Symmachiella dynata: one gene and its partner. The protein of the gene in region 1 binds, or shares a complex with, the protein of each later gene. Links are inferred from orthologs where the notes say so. Each region holds a gene or a part of one and is shown in the gene's direction. Other genes may lie near its edges.

Evidence for each region.
Region 2: the proteins of Mal52_RS01410 (region 1) and nuoH are in contact, whole or in part, in a cryo-EM structure (PDB 6KHJ), measured with the Thermosynechococcus vestitus proteins. The link is inferred for Symmachiella dynata from one-to-one orthologs. Residues at the interface, in WP_126986108.1 of Thermosynechococcus vestitus: Gly6, Tyr7, Glu8, Tyr9, Phe10, Gly12, Phe13, Leu14, Ile16, Cys17, Ser18, Pro21, Ala24, Leu25, Ala27, Ser28, Leu31, Arg32, Pro33, Ser35, Arg40, Leu41, Thr42, Thr43, Tyr44, Glu45, Ile51, Gly53, Ala54, Trp55; in WP_126985484.1 of Thermosynechococcus vestitus: Gln8, Lys26, Trp29, Leu30, Pro33, Met34, Met37, Leu38, Leu83, Ile84, Phe85, Lys86, Glu87, Asp88, Val89, Leu90, Pro91, Ala92, Thr100, Ala104, Val107, Ile108, Phe111, Leu112, Tyr114, Ile115, Ile125, Ser126, Leu128, Phe133.

Annotation. Positions count from the first base shown.
Region 1 is NZ_CP036276.1:382,084-385,270, reverse strand. Bases 167-3,031 are described here. They hold Mal52_RS01410 (NADH-quinone oxidoreductase subunit A), read left to right. Parts: upstream 167-1,246; coding sequence 1,247-1,816; downstream 1,817-3,031. Other genes in these bases: Mal52_RS01400 (NADH-quinone oxidoreductase subunit D), read left to right, coding at 2,519-3,031; Mal52_RS01405 (NADH-quinone oxidoreductase subunit C), read left to right, coding at 1,874-2,401; Mal52_RS01415 (DUF2203 domain-containing protein), read left to right, coding at 656-1,138; Mal52_RS01420 (NuoI/complex I 23 kDa subunit family protein), read left to right, coding at 167-469. Outside these bases: more of Mal52_RS01420, read left to right, coding at 1-166; more of Mal52_RS01400, read left to right, coding at 3,032-3,187. UniProt on the Escherichia coli protein: NDH-1 shuttles electrons from NADH, via FMN and iron-sulfur (Fe-S) centers, to quinones in the respiratory chain. The immediate electron acceptor for the enzyme in this species is believed to be ubiquinone.
Region 2 is NZ_CP036276.1:5,488,375-5,491,594, forward strand. The notes cover bases 323-3,220. They hold nuoH (NADH-quinone oxidoreductase subunit NuoH), read left to right. Parts: upstream 323-1,065; coding sequence 1,066-2,376; downstream 2,377-3,220. Other genes in these bases: Mal52_RS20750 (NADH-quinone oxidoreductase subunit J family protein), read left to right, coding at 2,376-2,996; nuoK (NADH-quinone oxidoreductase subunit NuoK), read left to right, coding at 3,041-3,220. In the rest of the region: Mal52_RS20740 (thiamine pyrophosphate-binding protein), read left to right, coding at 1-229. UniProt on the Escherichia coli protein: NDH-1 shuttles electrons from NADH, via FMN and iron-sulfur (Fe-S) centers, to quinones in the respiratory chain. The immediate electron acceptor for the enzyme in this species is believed to be ubiquinone.

The DNA of each region.
Region 1 (3,187 bases):
GCGTAAAACCTACGGCCGTCGAGCCTTTACGCAAGTTTACGAATACCCCGAAGTCCCGGTTCCCGTCAAAGCGCGGTATCGCGGATTTCACCGCTTCGACCTGACAACCTGCATCGGCTGCGACAAATGCGCCGCTGCCTGTCCGGTGGATTGCATTTATATCGATAAAGTTAAAAGCCCTGTCGGCAAAGGTTTTCGGATCGAAGGTTATACGATTGACTACACCAAATGCATGTTTTGTGCATTGTGTGTCGAACCTTGTCCGGTCGATTGTATCTTCATGGGGTCGAACCACGACTTGAGCAGTTACGGCCGCGACGGTTGCGTGGTGGATTATTCCAAGTTGCCATTGGAAGTCGCATGGGGACAAACTACGCTCAATCCTACGGCTGTCGCGGAATCCAAAGTGCTCTCCGAACCAGTCTGGGTCAAAGGCGAACCAAGTCCGTTTGAACCGGCGGAATCATAGTCATTTGCGAGATACGCGTTATCACTTTCCTTTCAAAACCCACACGACGGAATCGCGACACAGAAACAACGATGGCTTTCAGGTTTTGAAGCTCATCACTAAAACCGCTGCCAAGAACGAGCATGCTTTTCGTAGGACGACCTGCATGTCCGTCACAGCAGCCTATTTCATACAATTGGCCTCACCATGGATTCCACAACATTCGATGGGAAGCTCTTCACGGTGGAAGAGGCCCGCAAAACCCTACCGTTAGTTCGCGCGATCGTCGGCGACATCGTGCGTCAGGCGAAGGACGTTCGAGAACGTCAAGATCGGTTGAAGCATCTGCATCACTCGCAGGTCAAACGGTCACAAGAGAGCGACGCCGACAATCCTTATCGTGAGGAAGTTGAGCAGATCGAACAAGAACTGCGCCGCGATGAAGAAAAGTTGCAGGAGTACGTCGACGAACTGCAGGAACTTGGCGTTGAATTCAAAGACTTCGAGCGTGGTCTCGTCGATTTTCCACACATGATGGACGGCCGGGTGGTTTACCTGTGCTGGCATCTGGGTGAGGAAGAACTCGCGTACTGGCACGAAGTGGACGCCGGATTCTCCGGACGTCACTCACTTCTAGAAGACTCGCTGACAAGCGAGAAGCCGCTGGATACGCACGACGCGAGCGAATGAAACATCCGCTCGAATTTAGCAAGCGGTAAGAAATAACGACTCAGTAAAATAACGACTCGGTAACGGTGCACCGACTCCCTGGATACGTAATAAGGCAATCGCAAGACAATGACGGATTTGGTCGGACACTTTTTGATGTTCTCGCTGGTCGGCGTGATTTTTCTTTTAGCTCCGTTGCTGATCGGCCTTTTGGTTCGTCCCAATAAGCCGACGGATGAAAAAATCTCCGTCTACGAGTGCGGCGAACCGACCATCGGCACCAGCTATATTCAGTTTGACCTAAGATTTTACGTGGTCGCATTGCTGTTTATTATCTTCGACGTCGAAGTCGCCTTCTTCTTTCCCTGGGCGATGATCTTCGGCGGCTCCATGCAGCTGGCCGATGCACAACTCGATCACCGCGCCGAACTGAGCGCCAAGCTGCTCGATCAACCCGCAACCGCCGCGACGCATGAAATTTCCCGGCAAACCGCCATGGACATCGGCTTGTTGGGCGTCGGAGACATTCTCGTCTTCTTCTCCGTGCTGCTTGTCGGTTTTGCCTACGTCTGGAAACGGGGTGACTTGGATTGGGTCCGGGCCGTGGCACAAGAAATTCAAGAAAAGGCCAAGCAGGACGGCCCGCCGGTTCCCGCGCCACTCCCCATCGAGCAACGTGAACCCGCACCTGTCGCGTAGCCCCGCGTCTCTCGATTGTCTTTGCGAATTCCCTTCTTGATCAGGCAACCCGCCACGATGAATGCCACAGAAATTCATAAGCAACTTGTTGAGAAATTTGGCGACAAAATCATCGCCGTCGACGCCGACGCTCTCGACCCCTGGATTGAAGTCGCCTCGGACGCGATTGTGGAAGTCACCACCTATCTGCGAGACGCAAGCGACTTGCGATTCGATGGGCTGAACAATCTGAGCGCCGTCGACTACTTTGAACCGGACGAAAAGAAGGCGGCCAAGTTCGAACACGAGCCGCACTTGGAAGTCGTCTACCATTTATACAGCTACACGCACAAGCATTTTTTGACGGTCAAAGTCAAACTCCCCCGTTGGCAAAACGACCAGCAAGGACAATTGCCGGAAGTACCCTCGGTAACTGGCGTGTGGGGCATCGCCGATTGGCACGAACGAGAAGCCTACGACCTGATGGGCATCCACTTCGCTGGACACCCAAATTTGCGGCGAATTCTCTGCCCGGAAGATTGGGTCGGTCATGCGTTACGCAAAGATTACGACTTTCCGCTCGAGTACCACGGCGTTCGCAACTAATCCTCGCCAGCGGCTTAGCGGGAGCCTCGCTCTTGCCAAGATGACATACGAACTCCGTGAGCAACTGCCGGCGGCACGGACTAAATTCAAACGACAACACAGCACCGCGAGACCGCGATGAGCATTCAAGTAGAAGATCCCCGGGTCATTGAGTTCGACGTCCGTACCGACGAGATGTTGGTCAATATGGGGCCGCAACACCCCAGTACCCACGGCGTGTTGCGATTGTTATTGCGGACCGACGGCGAAGTCGTGCACGAAGTCACGCCGCACATCGGCTACCTGCATCGTTGCGCGGAAAAAATTGGCGAGAACCTGTCTCCCCCACAATGGATTCCCTACACCGACCGGATGGACTATCTGGCCGGTATGAATATGAATCTGGGATTCGCGCTGGCCACCGAAAAACTCATCGGCATGGAAGTCCCGGAAAAGGCAATGACCCTGCGGGTGATGATTGCCGAATTGGGACGCATCGCCAGCCACTTGGTCGGCATGGGTGCCTATGGGCTGGACCTGGGCAGCTTCAGCCCGTTCCTCTACGCGTTTCGCGAACGCGAAATCATCCTCGATCTGTTCGAAGAAGTCTGCGGTGCGCGGCTGACCTACAGCTACATCACCGTCGGCGGCGCCACGCATGACCTGCCGGCATCGATCAACATTCCGCCCGGACTCGCTTCCTTGACCGGTCGTGATCCGCACGAACATGTCTCCTGGATGGAGGCAACCGAAATGTTCCTGGATTGGCTGGAGCCGCGGATTCTCGAGTACCACACGCTGCTGACT
Region 2 (3,220 bases), 5.1 Mb from region 1 along the record:
CTACCAGCTGCCGCTTTTCGCGCTGGTCGGTTATCGCAGCTTTCTAAATCAGGACGCGATCCCCAACGACTCGGCCCGTGTTTTTACAGAGCCAATCCTGCAAGCGTGGCAGTTGAAGTACCGCCTGATCGATGCTCCTGACAAGCTCCCTGAACTGGTAGAGCTCTACGAAGAATGCCAACGCGATGGCTCCCCCGGTGTCGCCTTGATCGCCGAAGGCCGCATGTAGAGGTTCGCTGCACGGCCACCGGCCCATCCGATGGTCCAAAGTCAATCACACTGGCCCCAAAGCGCCGCTAATACGCGACAAACGTTGTCCAATCGATGACAGATTTAGATGTCTGCGGATCACCATGCGCGAGATCCGATTCACCCCAACATGCTCCTATAAATGGGGTTGCGTCTTAAAACTGCGAGAGTCTCACCCCAACGGCACGGAAATCGCGGTTATGTTTCAGTGTGAGCAGCAACACGAACCATGACTAACGAGAGTGGCAATTCCAACTGAACTAATAGATCCGGAATGACGGGGAGACAGAATTACAGACAGCAAAGCGAAAATTGAGAACGACTGACTACCTACCCGGCGGGTTCGCTGCAATCCCCGTTGTCTTGACCGCACGCTGGTCAGCTAGCGGACTCGCCGTTTTTAATAAGTGCAAAAAGCCACCAGCCTGATGGACTGGTGGCTTTTTTGCGAGCTGGTTGCCGTGACTCAGATTTCCACGACGCTTCCCCCCTAGGCTGAAACTGTGAACAACGTGCATGTGGAGGGTACGACACTGACAAGCGCCCCCCTGAGCTCCACGAATCTTTGGATGGCACGGGTGTTTCTATAGGTCGACACGTCCCAATTCCAATTGATCGAGAGGGCGACCGGGACCGTCGGGTGCTTCTCGATTTTGAGAAATGAAGAGCTTGCGCGGCCGGTCGCTTGAATCGCCTCAACAGTTGTGGCATAGTTCACGCTTTGCTGAATTCGCCGAAAGCGTTATGCGCTGAGGCTTTCAGTTGTGGCGAGCGGCGTGGACGTCGCTTGAGGTTTTGCACAAACCGCTGTCAGTTATGTCCGGACGCATCAACTTCTGCGAAGTTGGTCCGTTTCTGCCTCCGGTGGGGAGCACTTTTGTGACATTTGCGTTGTTTGGAATTGATAGCATCGGTGATATGTTCACCGATGCCTGGTGGAAATGGGCGATAGTAGCGCTGATTCACGCGGTGATCATCGTTAACTTTTTCGCTGTTGCTCCGCTATTTTATATCTGGTTGGAACGAAAAGTCTCCGGTCGCATCCAAGACCGCCTGGGCCCAACCCGGGTGGGCGGGAAGTTCGGCTGGTTGCAGACGTTGGCCGACGGGATCAAGTTGATCCAAAAGGAAGACCTGTGCCCACAAGCTGCCGACGGCATGCTGTTCCGTGTGGCACCTTATATTGTCTTCGTCGCCTCGTTCGCCGCATTCATCGCCCTGCCGTTTAGCAACGGCTGGATCGCCCAGAACCTCGACATCGGCCTGTTTTTCGTACTGGCGGTGATGTCGCTCGAAGTGATCGGCATCATTCTGGCCGGGTATGCGAGCGGTTCGAAGTGGGCCCTGTTTGGCGGAATGCGTGAAGCAGCCCAGATGGTCAGCTACGAAATTCCCATGGCAATCTGTGCGTTGATTCCGATTGTGGCAGTCGGGTCGCTGAACTTGGTTGAGATTGGGCAAATGCAATCGGGTTGGTTTCTTTCCGATTGGCTCATCTTCCGCAATCCGTTTACGTTCCTCGGGTTCTTTGTGTATTTCACCGTGGCTACGGCGAGTGTGAAACGGGCTCCCTTTGACTTGGCAGAAGCTGAGAGCGAATTGGTTGCCGGTTTTCATACCGAATATAGCGGGATTCGCTGGTCGTATTTCTTCATGGCAGAATATGCGGGAATGTTTGCGGTCAGTGGAATCGCCGTCTTGCTGTTCTTGGGCGGCTGGTACACCGGGATCGCTCCTTTAGACAACACCTTGGTTTCGCTGCAATCCGCCGGTCCCTGGGGGCTGAGTAGTTACATTGTCAATCTGTTCTTTATGGTTGTGTTCATCACCAAGGGCAGCCTGCTCGTCTTTTTGCAGATTTGGATTCGCTGGACGTTTCCCCGTTTGCGGATCGACCAGGTGATGATGACTTGCCTGAAGTATCTGCTGCCGATGAGTTGCGCGTTGTTCCTGGGTGCGGTGCTGTGGCCATTGGCCATGTATCAAATCAAAGGGGGCAATGAAGGCGACGGGCGGACACAGTTTTTCGGGGAAGCGATCGCGGACAAGGTGACGCAATTGGATTCCAGCGCCACGCAATCACAACCTGACACGCCGTTGCCGGCCGTTGAAGAGGAGGGGCGGTAATGTTTCAGGAGTTCTTATTCTGGGTGTTTGGGATCGCAGTTTGCGGCGGCGCTTTAGGTGTCGTGCTGAGCCAAAACATCGTGCGAATGGCTTTTTGGCTGATTATTTCACTCGGCTCGACATCGGGGCTGTTTTTTCTGCTACAGGCCGACTTTGTCGGAGCGGTGCAACTGATGGTCTATGTCGGCGGGACATTGGTCCTGTTAATTTTCGGGATCATGCTGACCGCCAGCGGACCTTATGTCACGATGAAAACCTCACCGACCGAATGGGTGGTGGCGGCAATCGTCAGTTCGGCCCTGCTGGGATTGATCACGGTCTCTGCCTTTGGTGTGGATTGGCACGCGGTCGACGGGGTCGTCAGCGGACATTCAACGGAAAACCGTCCTGAAGGTTACACGACCGCTCAACAAGGCCGCACGATTCGACCGCTGGGTTTCGCGTTGCTGGGAGTCCGGCCCGACAAGGATCTGAATCAACCCGGCGAACCAACAGGCGTGGGGTATTTGCTGCCGTTTGAAATTGTTTCAGTGCATCTGTTGGTAGTGCTGGTCGGTGCGGCGTATTTGGCACGGGCCAAGCGACGAGTCGACCCTTTGGCAAAAACGACAGCGAGCTAAATTAAACGCCGCTTGTTCTGCGGTGAAACAACGGAAGTGAACGTATGGGAAGCGAACTCAATTTTTGCATTTTCATCTCAGCCGTGCTGTTCGTGGCGGGTGTGGTCTGCATGGCCACAAAACGCAACGCGATCGGCGTGTTGATGGGAGTGGAGTTGGTACTCAATGCCGCGAATTTGAATTTTGTGGCGTTCGCAAACTATACGGCATTGGGATTAGACGGA